2 regions of the Rhizobium binxianense genome follow, and region 2 is predicted to be linked to the other one. Evidence: predicted binding sites of a transcription regulator. Region 2 holds the regulator's gene; the other holds the start of a gene.

Region 1 (6,806 bases), 1.3 Mb from region 2:
GCCTTCGCCCGGCCTGCAACACGGCTGTCGCCTGATATCAGCGCAGCCGCTCCGGCATCCTGGATCAGCGGCACCAGCTTCTCCGCATGTTTCTGGAAGGTGCCGTCGTCGAGCCCATATTGCGGCACGATCACCGAAGCGACATCGCCGCCCTTCAGCGCGTCGGCGACGATCCTCGCCTGTTCATCGGCATCGGCAATATCGGGTGCGATGAGCACCAGGCGGCAGCGGTTTTCCGGTTCGGTCATGAGGTCTTTCCGTTTCCTGCGAATTCCCCCTCGAAATCGGGGATCCGCACTCGTTTTGTGTGAGTAGTTCCGTTAGACGAGGCTTGCAAGAGGAGGACGCCGAAAGCATGCCGCAGGATTTGTCATTCTACTACGCCGCCGTGCCCGCCGTTCTGCTCGTGGGCCTCGCAAAGGGCGGCATGGGCGACGCTTTGTCGCTGATCGGCCTGCCGTTCCTCGCCCTCGTCGTCTCGCCGGTCGAGGCGGCGGCGATCCTGTTGCCGATCCTGGTCTTCATGGACATGATCTCGCTCGTCATCTGGCGCAAACACGGCGACTGGGCGACGCTGAAGATCATGCTGCCCGGCGCGGTCTTCGGCATTGCGCTAGGCTGGGCGACCTCGGCGCTCGTTCCGGGCAATATGCTGCGCATCGTCATCGGCGCGGTGACTATCCTCTTCTGCCTGCGCTATTTCTGGAACAATTACGGCCCGGGTGCCGGCAAGATCATTCCGCCGCGCGGCCAGCGGCCGGTGGCCGCCGGCCTCTGGGGCACATTTTCCGGTTACGGCAGCTTCGTCGCCCATGCGGGCGGCGCGCCCTTTCAGATCTATGCCCTGCCGCTGAAGCTACAGCCGCGCGAATATACCGGCACCAGTGTGCGCTTCTTTGCCATCCTCAACGCCATCAAGCTGATCCCCTATTTCGCGCTCGGCCAGCTCGACACCCAGAACCTTGCGACCTCCGCGACGCTTCTGCCCTTCGCCCCGCTCGCCACCCTTGCCGGCGCCTGGTGCGTGCGCCGCATGAAGCCGGCGATCTTCTATCCGTTCATGTATGCGATGGCCCTGATCGCCGCCTTGCTGATCGTGCGCGAGGGCCTTGGCTGGTAGGGGCTCCAGCACGCTGCATTGCACAATTTCCTTGCTGCGGCGGCCGGTTTGACGTAGCGTTCCCGGTATGTCGAACACGGACCCCTTCTCTGCGATTGCCGATCCGAACCGGCGGTTTCTGCTGGAGGAGTTGCGCCGCGCTCCGCGGACGGTCAACGAACTTGCCGAAGGCCTGCCGATCAGCCGTCCTGCTGTGTCGCAACACCTGAAGGCGCTGCTCGACAGCAACCTCGTCTCGGTGACATCTGAAGGCACGAAACGCATCTACACGGTCAACAACCGCGGTTTCGACAAGCTCAATTTATGGCTGGATCAGTTCTGGGCTTAAGGCGTGTTCGCCAAAGCCTAGTGGGACACGATGCATATGATGCAGCGCCGCCCGACGCCTGCGACCCAAAAGCGCCAGCCGCGATGCTGGCAGGCATCGGGCTGGCGCAAATCTGGTGTGAAATCACCGGGTCTTGCTGATTCTAGGCGGAATGGATGGATTTACCTTTTCTTTCGCAAGATGATCGACCGGCGACCCTTGGGAAGATCAGTGGACGGATGACTTGAGACGCTGAATCTCGTCCTTGATGCGCAACTTGCGGCGCTTGCATTCGGCAATTTCCGTATCGGAGATAGAGGGAGCTGTTCTGAGCGTATGCAACTCTTCCTCGAGAGCGACATGCTTTTTCTGGAGTGATTCAAGATGAGCTTGAACTGTCATTTGACCCTTCCTTCCTCTTACCCTCCCCGGCCATCATCGTCGGGGATCAAGGTGTCAACGGCCGGACTGTGACATATTTTTGAAGGCTTGTCGAAGGCCAAAAGATGAAGACTAGATGGCAATTTCATGATCAAGACTAACTAGCCGTTACCTGTATTTGGTGATAGGAGCTTGCGGAAATCATCGGCAGATCGGACAAGATCCGAAGACGATAACGGGGAATGCATATGGCCGATCAGGAACAGGCGGAAATCAGGCTCACGGTGGCGCGGCTGCGCCAGGAGCACGAGGATTTCGACGCCGCGATCAATGCCATGATCCAGATCGGATGCGATGCTCTGCGGATCCAGCGCATGAAGAAGAAGAAGCTCATCATCAAGGACAGGCTCTCCAAGCTGGAAGATCAGATCATCCCTGACATCATCGCCTGAGAGGAATAGCAGCAACGATGACAGACAGACCGCTCGTCGCCATCATCATGGGCAGCCAGTCCGACTGGGAGACCATGAAGAACGCCGCCGACACGCTGGAGGCGCTGGAGATCCCTTATGATGCGCGCATCATTTCGGCGCACCGCACAGTCGACCGGCTGGTCAATTTTGCCAAGGGCGCGCGGGCAGAAGGCTTCAAGGTCATCATCGCCGGCGCCGGCGGCGCCGCCCACCTGCCGGGCATGACCGCATCGATGACGCCGCTGCCGGTTTTCGGCGTGCCGGTTCAGTCCAAAGCCCTCTCCGGCCAGGACAGCCTTCTTTCCATCGTACAGATGCCGGCCGGCATTCCTGTGGGAACGCTTGCCATCGGCAAGGCCGGCGCGGTCAACGCCGCCCTGCTCGCCGCCGCCGTCCTCGCCCTTTCCGACGAAGAAATCGCCGATCGGCTCGACGAGTGGCGCGAGCGCCAGAGTGCTGCCGTCGCCGAATACCCGATGGACGACCTATGACGGCAACAACGATCGGCATCATCGGCGGCGGCCAACTCGGCCGCATGCTGGCCATTGCCGCCGCCAGATTGAATTTTCGCACGGTCATTCTCGAGCCGCAGACGGACTGCCCGGCCGCCCAACTCGCCAACCGGCAGATTACCGCTGCCTATGACGATCCGGCGGCACTGGCCGAACTGGCTGATATCTGCGATGTCGTCACCTACGAATTCGAAAACGTGCCCGTCATAGCCGCCGAGACGCTCTCGGCAAGCGTGCCAGTCTATCCGCCGCCAAAGGCGCTGGAAGCAGCACAGGATCGCCTCGTCGAAAAGCGCTTTCTCAACGACTGCGGCATCTCGACCGCCCGCTTCCACACGGTCGACAGCCAGGCCGATCTCGATACGGCATTAAAGGATTTCGGCGGCCAGGGCGTGCTGAAAACCCGCCGTCTCGGTTATGACGGCAAGGGCCAGAAGGTTTTCCGCTCGACGGCCGACAGCGCTGATGGCGCCTATGCCGCGTTGGGCAGCGTGCCGCTCATCCTCGAAAGTTTCGTCGCCTTCGAGCGCGAGGCCTCGATCATCGCCGCCCGCGCCACCGACGGTACGGTCGTCTGCTTCGATCCCGCCGAGAACGTCCATCGCAACGGCATCCTCCACACCTCGACGGTTCCCGCTACGATCTCGCCAACGACGTCGGACGCCGCGCGCCGATCGGCCGAGAAAATTCTTGCCGCGTTGAACTATGTCGGCGTCATCGGCATCGAATTCTTCGTGCTTCCCGATGGCGGTCTGATTGCCAACGAGATGGCGCCGCGTGTCCACAACTCCGGTCACTGGACCGAGGCCGCCTGCGTCGTCAGCCAGTTCGAGCAGCACATTCGCGCCGTTGCCAATCTGCCGCTCGGCAATGCCGAGCGCCATTCCGACTGTGTCATGCAGAACCTGATCGGTGACGATATCCTTGCCGTTCCCGACTGGCTGCGGCGTCCTGATACGCTGGTTCATCTCTACGGCAAGACCGAATGGCGCCCCGGCCGCAAGATGGGCCATATCACCACCTTGACGCGGAAATCGCCGGTTTTAACCTGAGAAAACACCGCAGCGCCTTGGGAAAAACACCTTCATGCGGTTGACATGGAAAAGGTGAAGAGGTATCTGCTCCCCCACCTAAGAGCGCGCCCGATGGCGCGCTTTTGATTGTTAAAGATACGGGCGAATGTGAATTCCCCCATAGAGATCGCGGATCAGAAAAATGAAGATCAAGAATTCGCTCAAGTCGCTCAAGGCTCGTCACCGTGACAACCGTCTGGTTCGCCGCAAGGGCCGCATCTACATCATCAACAAGCTGAACCCGCGCTACAAGGCTCGCCAGGGCTGATTTCGCGCGTCCGGATCGCCTTGCCGCGCAGTTTGCGCCGGCAGATATATCCGGTGGGTCGCTACGGTGATCACGTCAAATTTGTTTGATCTTCGGCGTTGGCGGGCTAATATGTCCGCCATGCGCTTTTTTGCTTTGACATCAGCGGCGCTGCCGCTCGCCCTCATCCTCCTCTCCGCCACTTTTCCGGCCACCGCCGCGGAAAAAGACGTCATCGTCGAGCAGACGGATGTCAACTCTTCACCAAAGCAGCACCTCGACCAGCTGTTCAGCCAGCTGAAGCGTGAGCGCGACCCCGACAAGGCCAGCAGCATCGCCAATGAGATCCGCATGGAATGGAACGATTCCGGCAGCGCCACCATTAATCTCTTGATGCAATGGGCCGACAAGGCGATCGAGGAAAAGCGCAATCCCGCCGCCCTAGACTTCCTCGATGAAGCGATCGCGCTGAAGCCCGATTATGCCGAAAGCTGGAACCGTCGCGCCACGCTGAATTTCGTCATGGGCAATTATCGCAAGTCGATGTCCGACATCGAGCGTGTGCTCGATCTCGAGCCGCGCCATTTCGGCGCGCTGTCCGGCATGGCGGCGATCCTCAGCAATTCCGGCAACGACCAGCTGACCTTGAAGGCTTGGGAGCGTTTCCTCGATGTCTATCCCGCCGAACGCACCGCGCAGGAACAGGTCAACACGCTTGCCGAAAAACTCGCCGGCAACCGCACCTGATTCCCGGGCTGACATCTTGACGTCGGATCACGCCGCGCAATTTTGGAATACAGAGGGAAACGATGTAGCGGTTTGTCCGCCCGCAGGTCATCCCGCAATTATCGCTCGTTAAGACCATGCTTGCAGAAGTTTCCGCCCTTCTCATCCCGCTCGCCGCCGCCATCGGTTACTCTTCCTACAAGGCGCGGCAATTCGAACACACCTATCCGAATATCGGCGAACTGACGGATGTCGGCGGCTACCGCATGAATGCCGTCCATATCGCGCGTCCCGAAAATGCCGACCTGCCCGCCCTCGTCTTCATTCACGGCGCCAGCGGCAATCTCCTCGATCAGGTCGTCGCCTTTCGCGCCGCACTCGAAGGCCGAGCGGAAATGCTCTTCGTCGATCGACCCGGTCACGGTTATTCCGAGCGCGGCGGCCCTGAGAACGCTTTTCCCTCCGGCCAGGCCGATGCCATCGCCAGGCTGATGGAAAAGCGCGGTATCGAAAAGGCTGTTATCGTCGGCCATTCCTTCGGCGGCGCGATCACTGCCGCCTTCGGCCTGCGCCATCCCGATAAGACATCAGGCCTGCTTTTTCTCGCACCCGCCACCCATCCCTGGCCGGGCGGCATCGACTGGTACTATCATGTCGCCACCGCGCCTGTTATCGGCTGGCTCTTCAACCATGCGGTCGTCGTGCCGCTCGGGCTGCGTCGGCTGGAGCGCGGCACGCTGAACGTCTTTCGTCCCAATCCACGCCCGGCCGACTACATCGAAAAGACCGGTCCGTCGCTGGTGCTGCGGCCGAGCGCTTTCCACAACAACGCCGCCGATTTCAAAAGGCTGCTCGCCTATGTGAAGGCACACTCACCGCTCTATTCGCAGATCACCGCCCCGACCGTCATCATCACAGGCGACAGCGACGAGGTCGTCTGGGAGCATCTGCATTCGCGCGGCCTTGCCCGCGATATTTCAGGTTCCGAACTTATCACCATACGAGGCGTCGGCCATAAGCCGGACTATCTGGCAACCGATGTCGCCATCGCAGCCATGGAAAAGATATCAGGCAAGCCGCGCGACCTGCAGGCGGCTGCCCGGAGGGCCGAGGAGAGGCTCGCCGCTTCGCGCCAGCAGACGCGCGCAACCCTGTCGTCGCTGACGCCGGACGCTTTGCGCGGCGCCTGACGTCTCCGGCTGCAAAACCGAGCTCCTTGCCTAAAGCCAGTCGCCTGCATTGTCTCGGGCCGCAGCGGCCCCATATGTTTCCATCATTGTCCATAGGAGGGGAAATCATGGGCCGCCTGCATATCGGGACGATCTCCGTCATATCGGCACTGTCGCTGAGCCTGACCTCGGCTTTCGCCGCATCGCCCGCACCAGTCGAAGCCGAGCACGGCATGGTCGTTACCGCCCAGCATCTGGCGACCGATGTCGGCGTCGAGGTGTTGAAAAGCGGCGGCAATGCCGTCGATGCGGCGGTCGCCGTCGGTTATGCGCTGGCGGTCGTCTATCCCTCGGCCGGCAATCTCGGCGGCGGCGGTTTCATGACCATCCGCCTGAAAGACGGCACCAAGACCTTTCTCGATTTCCGCGAACGCGCGCCGCTTGCCGCCACGAAGACCATGTATCTCGATGCCAAGGGCGATATCGTGCCGCGCGCCAGCCTCGACGGCTATCTCGCCGTCGGCGTTCCCGGCTCCGTCATGGGCTTCGAAACCGCACGCGAGAAATACGGCACGAAATCGCGCCAGGATCTGATCGCACCGGCGCTCCGCTTCGCCAAAGACGGCTTCACGCTGGAACAGGGCGACGCCGCAGGCCTCGCCGGCAACGCCAAGCGTCTCGCCAAGGACGAGGCGGCGGCGAAAATTTTTCTGAAGCCGGACGGAAAGCCCTATACATCGGGCGAAAAACTCCAGCAGCCTGACCTCGCCGCGGTTTTGGCCGGCATCTCTGAAAAAG
Region 2 (6,806 bases):
CGGCGATCTGGGCGGTTCTTCCGGCCCTCATCGTCCTCTGCGTCTGGCTGTCGGTCAGCCCCGGCATCATCCAATCCTCCGTTCGCGGCGCCTTTCCTGCCGACGTCAAGGCGCAAGCCGCCGTCGAGCAGGATCTCGGCTATTCCATGGTGGCGACGGTCGCCCGCGGCCTGACGATGCTGACCGCGGATGAAACCGCAGCGGTCGCCGGCGATCCGGCGGCACTCCAGGCCAAGCTCAGCGAAAAGGGTGTGCCGCTTGCTGGCCAGCCCCAGCCTTACATGCTCGACGCCGCCAAGAAGCTCAATGCCATGAGCATGACGAGCCGGCTGGCGATGACGGCTGTTGTCTTCATTCTGGCTGTCGCAGGCGCCTTCTATGCGCTGCGCGCCATTGCCCCGCGCTTCCGCGCCCGCAACCGGGTCGAGCGCGTCATGCTTTGGGGCCTGCTGCTCGCCTCTTCGATCGCCATTCTGACGACGATCGGCATCGTGCTTTCGATGCTGTCGGAAGCCGCGCGCTTCTTTGCCGCCGTTCCCGCCGCCGACTTCTTCTTCGGCACCGTCTGGGATCCGCGTTTTGCCGGTGCCGGCAGTTCGTCCTTCGGTCAGTTCGGCCTGATCCCGCTGTTGCTCGGCACGCTTTATATCGGCCTGGTCGCCATGCTGGTCGCCGTGCCGGTCGGTCTCTTTGCCGCCATCTACATGGCCGAATACGCCTCGCCGAAGGTGCGCGGCGTCGCCAAACCGCTGCTCGAAGTGCTCGCCGGCATTCCGACGATCGTCTACGGCTTCTTTGCCCTCGTCACCGTCGGCCCGTTCCTGCGCGATTTCTCGGCTCAGGTCAGCGGCCTGCTCTCCGGCAGCTACACCAACTTCATTCAGGCGCAGAGCGTTCTGACCGCCGGTATCGTCATGGGCATCATGCTGATTCCCTACGTCTCCTCGCTGTCGGACGACATCATCACCGCCGTGCCGCGGGCCCTGCGTGACGGTTCGCTCGGTCTCGGCGCCACCCGCTCCGAAACCATCAAGAAAGTGGTCTTGCCGGCCGCTCTTCCCGGCATCGTCGGCGCATTGCTGATGACGGCCTCGCGCGCCATCGGCGAAACCATGATCGTCGTGCTGGCCGCCGGTGTCGCCGCCCGCATCCAGATCAACCCCTTCGAGCCGATGACGACGGTGACCGTCAAGATCGTCAACCAGCTGACGGGCGACCTCGAGTTCACCTCGCCGCAGACCCTGGTTGCCTTCGCCCTTGGCATCACGCTGTTCTGCATCACGCTTTGCCTCAACATCTATGCGCTCTACATCGTGCGCAAATACCGGGAGCAGTACGAATGACGGATATTGTTTCTCCCACATCAGGCGTCACCGTCTCTAAGGCGCCTGCGCGCCGCGATATCGGCATCAAGCGCCGCTACGCCGCCGAGCGCCGGTTCCAGGCCTATGGCATCGCCGCCATCACCTTCGGTCTCGTCTTCCTGTTCATCCTGCTGTGGACGGTGATCGGCAAGGGCTACACCGCCTTCCAGCAGACGGCGATCACGCTGCCGATCGAATTCACCGAGAAGACGATCGACCCCGACAATAAGCGAGCGACCGACCCCTCGGTTCTGGTCGCCGCCAACTATCCGGTTCTCCTGCGCGACGCGATCGTCAAGCAGCTGAACATCAATGCCGCAAGCCGCCCTGACGTGCGCGATGCAACCGCTATGCTCTCCAAGGGTGCGCCGATCCAGCTGCGTGATATGGTGATCGCCGATCCGTCGATCATCGGCAAAACAGTCAATGTTACCGTGCTCGCCGACGCCAATGTCGACAGCGCCAGCAAGGGCCAGATCGATCTTAAGGTCGATGAGAAGAACCGCAAGGTCAACGACAAGCAGGTTGCCTGGATGAACGAGCTGAAGGCGAGCGGCGCTCTCCACAAGCAGTTCAACACTGGCCTCTTCGTCAACGGCAATTCCAGCCGTCCGGAGGCCGCCGGCCTCGGCGTCGCCCTCATCGGTTCGCTCTACCTGATGCTGATCGTGCTCGTGCTCGCTCTGCCGATCGGTGTTGCCGCCTCGATCTATCTCGAGGAGTTTGCGCCGAAGAATAAGCTGACGGATCTGATCGAGGTCAACATCAACAACCTCGCCGCCGTCCCTTCGATCGTATACGGCCTGCTCGGTCTGTCCGTCTTCATCAACTTCATCGGCCTGCCGCGCTCGGCCTCGCTGGTCGGCGGCCTGGTGCTGACGCTGATGACCCTGCCGACGATCATCATCGCGACGCGCGCAGCACTTCGCGCCGTGCCGCCGTCGATCCGCGCCGCAGCCCTTGGCCTCGGCGCCTCGAAGATGCAGATGGTGTTCCACCATGTTCTGCCGCTCGCCATGCCCGGCATCCTCACCGGCACGATCATCGGCCTGGCGCACGCGCTCGGCGAAACCGCGCCGCTGCTTTTGATCGGCATGGTCGCCTTCGTCGCCAACGCGCCGACCACACCGCTCGATCCCTCGACGGCCCTGCCCGTGCAGGTCTATATGTGGGCCAACGAGGCCGAACGTGCCTTCGTCGAGCGGACTTCGGGTGCCATCATCGTCCTGCTCCTGTTCCTGATCGTCATGAACATGGGCGCCATCCTCTTGCGTCGTCGCTTCGAGCGCCGCTGGTAAACGGAGTTAAACATCATGAACATGTTGACGGAAGCTGCAGTTGAAAAGGCGCTGGATCACAAGATGAGCAACGTCCCGTATAAGATGATCGGAAAGGATGTCTCTGTTTACTATGGCGAGAAGCGCGCGCTTTTCGACGTGAACCTGAACATCCGCGAAAACACCGTAACCGCGCTGATCGGCCCTTCGGGCTGCGGCAAGTCGACCTTCCTGCGGAGCCTCAACCGCATGAACGACACGATCGACGGCTGCCGCGTCACCGGCAAGATCACGCTTGATACCGACGATATCTATGATCCCGATATCGACGTCGTCGAACTTCGCGCCCGCGTCGGCATGGTCTTCCAGAAGCCGAATCCGTTCCCGAAGACGATCTATGAAAACGTCTCTTACGGCCCGCGCATCCATGGCCTGGCCAAGTCGAAAGCCGATCTCGACCAGATCGTCGAGACCAGCCTGCAGCGCGCCGGTCTCTGGAACGAAGTCAAGGACCGCGTGCATGAATCCGGCACGGGTCTTTCGGGCGGCCAGCAGCAGCGCCTCTGCATAGCACGCGCCGTCGCCGTCAGCCCTGAAGTCATCCTGATGGACGAGCCCTGCTCGGCGCTCGACCCGATCGCCACCGCCAAGGTCGAAGAGCTGATCCACGAACTGCGCGAGAACTACACGATCGTCATCGTCACCCACTCCATGCAGCAGGCCGCGCGCGTCTCGCAGCGCACCGCCATGTTCCACCTCGGCAATCTCGTCGAGGAGAACGACACCGACAAGATGTTCACCAATCCCGACGATCCGCGCACCCAGGACTACATCATGGGTCGCTTCGGCTGATTTTGGCGTCACCAAGCCTTTCCGTTATTCGAGGATAAAGCCCCATGGCATCGACACATATTTATTCTGCCTATGATGATGATCTGAAGTTCCTCTCCAGGCGGATTTCCGAAATGGGTGGCCTGGCCGAACAGATGGTCGCCGAATCCGTGCGGGCACTGGTCAACGGCGATACCGCGCTGGCGCAGAAGGTCATCTCCGACGATGTGATCCTCGATCACGCCGAACGCGAAATCGGCGACAAGGCGATCGTCACCATCGCCCGCCGCCAGCCGATGGCTGCGGACCTGCGTGAGATCATGGGTTCGATCCGCATCGCCGCCGATCTCGAACGCGTCGGCGACCTCGGCAAGAACACCGCCAAGCGCGTCATCGCCGTCCAAAGCACCGGCGTTCCCCGCAAGCTCGCCCGCGGCCTCGAGCATCTGTCCGAGCTGGCGCTCGTCCAGCTCAAGGAAGTGCTCGACGTCTACACGACGCGCGCCGCCGACAAGGCGAATGCCATCCGCGAGCGCGACAACGAGATCGACGCGATGTACACCTCGCTGTTCCGCGAGCTCCTGACCTACATGATGGAAGACCCGCGCAACATCACCAGCTGCACGCATCTTCTCTTCTGCGCCAAGAACATCGAGCGCATCGGCGACCACGCCACCAACATCGCCGAGACGATCTATTACATGGCGACCGGCGCGCAGCCGGAAGGCGATCGTCCGAAGGACGACAGCGCCAACACCGTCGGCGCGGTTACGGAATAATCGCCCGGACAGCCCGGGCCAGTCGCCCGGACCAGTCAATTGCATGCGCGCCCGTCCGGGCGCGCAAAGAGGTCGCAGCCTAGTTTGTGAATTTGCGCAGGATGCATTGCTTAAATCACCCCCGGTTTAAGGATCATGCGCGAGGAGACCGAGACGCATGATCCCGAGAGTTGCAGTTGTTGAAGACGAAGAAGCCCTGAGCGTGCTTCTTCGCTACAATCTCGAAGCGGAAGGCTTCGAGGTCGATACCATCCTTCGTGGCGACGAAGCCGAAATGCGGCTTCAGGAGCGCACGCCCGATCTTCTGATCCTCGATTGGATGCTGCCCGGCGTATCCGGCATCGAGCTCTGCCGGCGCCTGCGCATGCGGCCGGAAACCGAGCGCCTGCCGATCATCATGCTGACGGCGCGCGGCGAAGAGAGCGAGCGCGTCCGCGGGCTGTCGACGGGGGCCGACGATTACGTCGTCAAGCCCTTCTCGACCCCCGAGCTGGTTGCCCGCGTCAAGGCGATGCTGCGCCGCGCCCGCCCCGAGGTGCTGTCGACGGTGCTGAAATGCGGCGATATCGAGCTCGACCGCGAAACCCATCGCGTCCATCGCAAGAGCCGTGAAGTCCGCCTCGGCCCCACCGAATTCCGCCTGCTGGAATTCCTGATGTCGTCGCCGGGCCGGGTCTTCTCCCGCTCGCAGCTTCTCGACGGCGTCTGGGGCCACGACATCTATGTCGACGAACGCACCGTCGACGTCCATGTCGGCCGGCTGCGCAAGGCGCTGAATTTCTCCAACATGCAGGACGTCATCCGCACCGTCCGCGGCGCCGGTTATTCGATGGAAGCCTGAGGGCTGCGTCACTACAGCTCGGCCGACGGCTCTTTCGTCATGCTCGGGCTTGTCCCGCTGCTGTCCGGTTCGCGGCGATGGACTGCCCCTCATCCGGCTGCCGCCACCTTCTCCCCGCTCGCGGGGCGAAGGGACCCCGCCGCGACGTCTCCGTTCCCCTTCCTACACCTCTCGTGTGGCACGTCCCCTCGCCCCGTTTACGGGGAGAGGGTTAGGGTGAGGGGCAGCCATAGCCGCAATGAGCGCTTCCATCCACGCATAAAAAAACGGGCCACTCGGCCCGTTTTCTGCATTCTAACGATGTCTGCCGCTCAGCCAGCCCGCGCTGCCGCCCGGCGGCGTTCGTTGACCGGCTGGTAGGCGAGCTTCTGGTGATAGCTGCAATAGGGCGAATTGTCGGGGGATTCGCAGCCGCAGAAGTGGAAGTCGTCCTTCAGCGGATCGCCGACCGGCCACTTGCAGGTGCGTTCGGTCAGTTCCGTCAGGCCGAGGCGGCGCGAAATCGGCACGACCACGTTGCCCCTCGGCACATATTCCATTTCCTCGATCGTTTCGATCTCGATCTCTTCCTTCAGCATCGTTGCGCCCTGCTGGCGGGTAACGGTGCGGGTGGTGACGCGAGAGGCGTAGTTCGGCGCGCGCGGTGCCGCTGTATTGCGCTTCGGCGTTCGCGCCGCGGTGCTGGTGCCGCCGGCCTTGGCACGGCCCGGAAGGCTCAGTCGGTGAACCTTGCCGATAACAGCGTTTCTGCTGACACCGCCAAGTTGCGCCGCGATCTGGCTGGCGCTCAGTCCTTCGGCCCAAAGCTTCTTGAGTTTCTCGACCCGCTCGTCTGTCCAGTTCATGCCCTGTCTCCACCTTTTGCGTTGGTGATGGCAGAATCCCTCACCGTTGTCCCGGGAGCTCCGAAACAAGAAACGCTTGATCAATTTTGGTGACTAGTTCCGCCGCATGCAGTCTAGTAATTGAACTTTAACCTAGTGTGAGGCTGACTCCGTGACAAGAGTCGCATGAATCCGGATGAATCGAATTCGTAGTTTTCCCCAACTTGCTGCCCCTGCGTGGCATTTCTGCAATAATGCCTGTTGAAGACTGAAAATGCCGCTGCACACCCTTGCTGCATGCGCTAAGGGCGCAGTTTTGTTGACATTGCAGCGCGAAAAGGAAATAGTGCCAGTCGCCGCCGCAAGGCGGCATTTTTGATTTTTCGGGCCTGGTTTTCTTAGCCGGAGTCAGTCGCCCCATAACTTTAGATCGGGAGATCGCGCCATGGCTGAAGCCGCGCCGCTTTATGACACCTATTCTCGTGCCCCGCTGCGGTTCGAGCGAGGCGAGGGCGTGTGGCTGATCACCGAAAGCGGCGAGCGATATCTCGATTTCGGCGCCGGCGTCGCCGTCACCTCGGTCGGCCACAGCAATCCGCATGTGGTGGGCGCCCTGAAGGAGCAGGCCGACAAGGTCTGGCACCTCTCCAACATCTATGAGATCCCCGGCCAGGAGCGCCTGGCCAAACGGCTGACGGACGCCACCTTCGCCGACAAGGTGTTCTTCACCAATTCGGGCGCCGAGGCGCTCGAATGCGCGATCAAGACGGCGCGCCGCTATCAGTATTCCAAGGGCCATCCCGAGCGCTTCCATATCATCACCTTCGAGGGCGCCTTCCACGGACGGACGCTGGCGACGATCGCCGCCGGCGGCCAGGAGAAATATCTCG

Evidence for each region. Region 2 encodes PhoB, which activates phosphate uptake and scavenging genes when phosphate is short. Its sites were predicted from a motif close to TGTCATNNANCTGTCAT; they were not measured.
Region 1: PO860_RS16970 (YdcH family protein) is a predicted target of PhoB. The motif match lies at 1,934-1,950, and genes of this name have one in related genera.

The regions. Positions count from the first base shown of each region.
Region 1 covers NZ_CP118713.1:3,438,309-3,445,114, forward strand. The annotation lists gene PO860_RS16955 (thiamine phosphate synthase) at 1-248, opposite strand, end outside; gene PO860_RS16960 (sulfite exporter TauE/SafE family protein) at 356-1,120, shown strand; gene PO860_RS16965 (ArsR/SmtB family transcription factor) at 1,188-1,448, shown strand; gene PO860_RS16970 (YdcH family protein) at 1,656-1,829, opposite strand; gene PO860_RS16975 (YdcH family protein) at 2,057-2,260, shown strand; gene purE (5-(carboxyamino)imidazole ribonucleotide mutase) at 2,278-2,772, shown strand; gene PO860_RS16985 (5-(carboxyamino)imidazole ribonucleotide synthase) at 2,769-3,845, shown strand; gene ykgO (type B 50S ribosomal protein L36) at 4,009-4,134, shown strand; gene PO860_RS16995 (tetratricopeptide repeat protein) at 4,246-4,860, shown strand; gene PO860_RS17000 (alpha/beta fold hydrolase) at 4,977-6,029, shown strand; gene ggt (gamma-glutamyltransferase) at 6,137-6,806, shown strand, end outside.
Region 2 covers NZ_CP118713.1:170,004-176,809, forward strand. The annotation lists gene pstC (phosphate ABC transporter permease subunit PstC) at 1-1,343, shown strand, start outside; gene pstA (phosphate ABC transporter permease PstA) at 1,340-2,662, shown strand; gene pstB (phosphate ABC transporter ATP-binding protein PstB) at 2,678-3,493, shown strand; gene phoU (phosphate signaling complex protein PhoU) at 3,538-4,251, shown strand; gene phoB (phosphate regulon transcriptional regulator PhoB) at 4,409-5,092, shown strand; gene PO860_RS00870 (GcrA family cell cycle regulator) at 5,404-5,937, opposite strand; gene PO860_RS00875 (aspartate aminotransferase family protein) at 6,362-6,806, shown strand, end outside.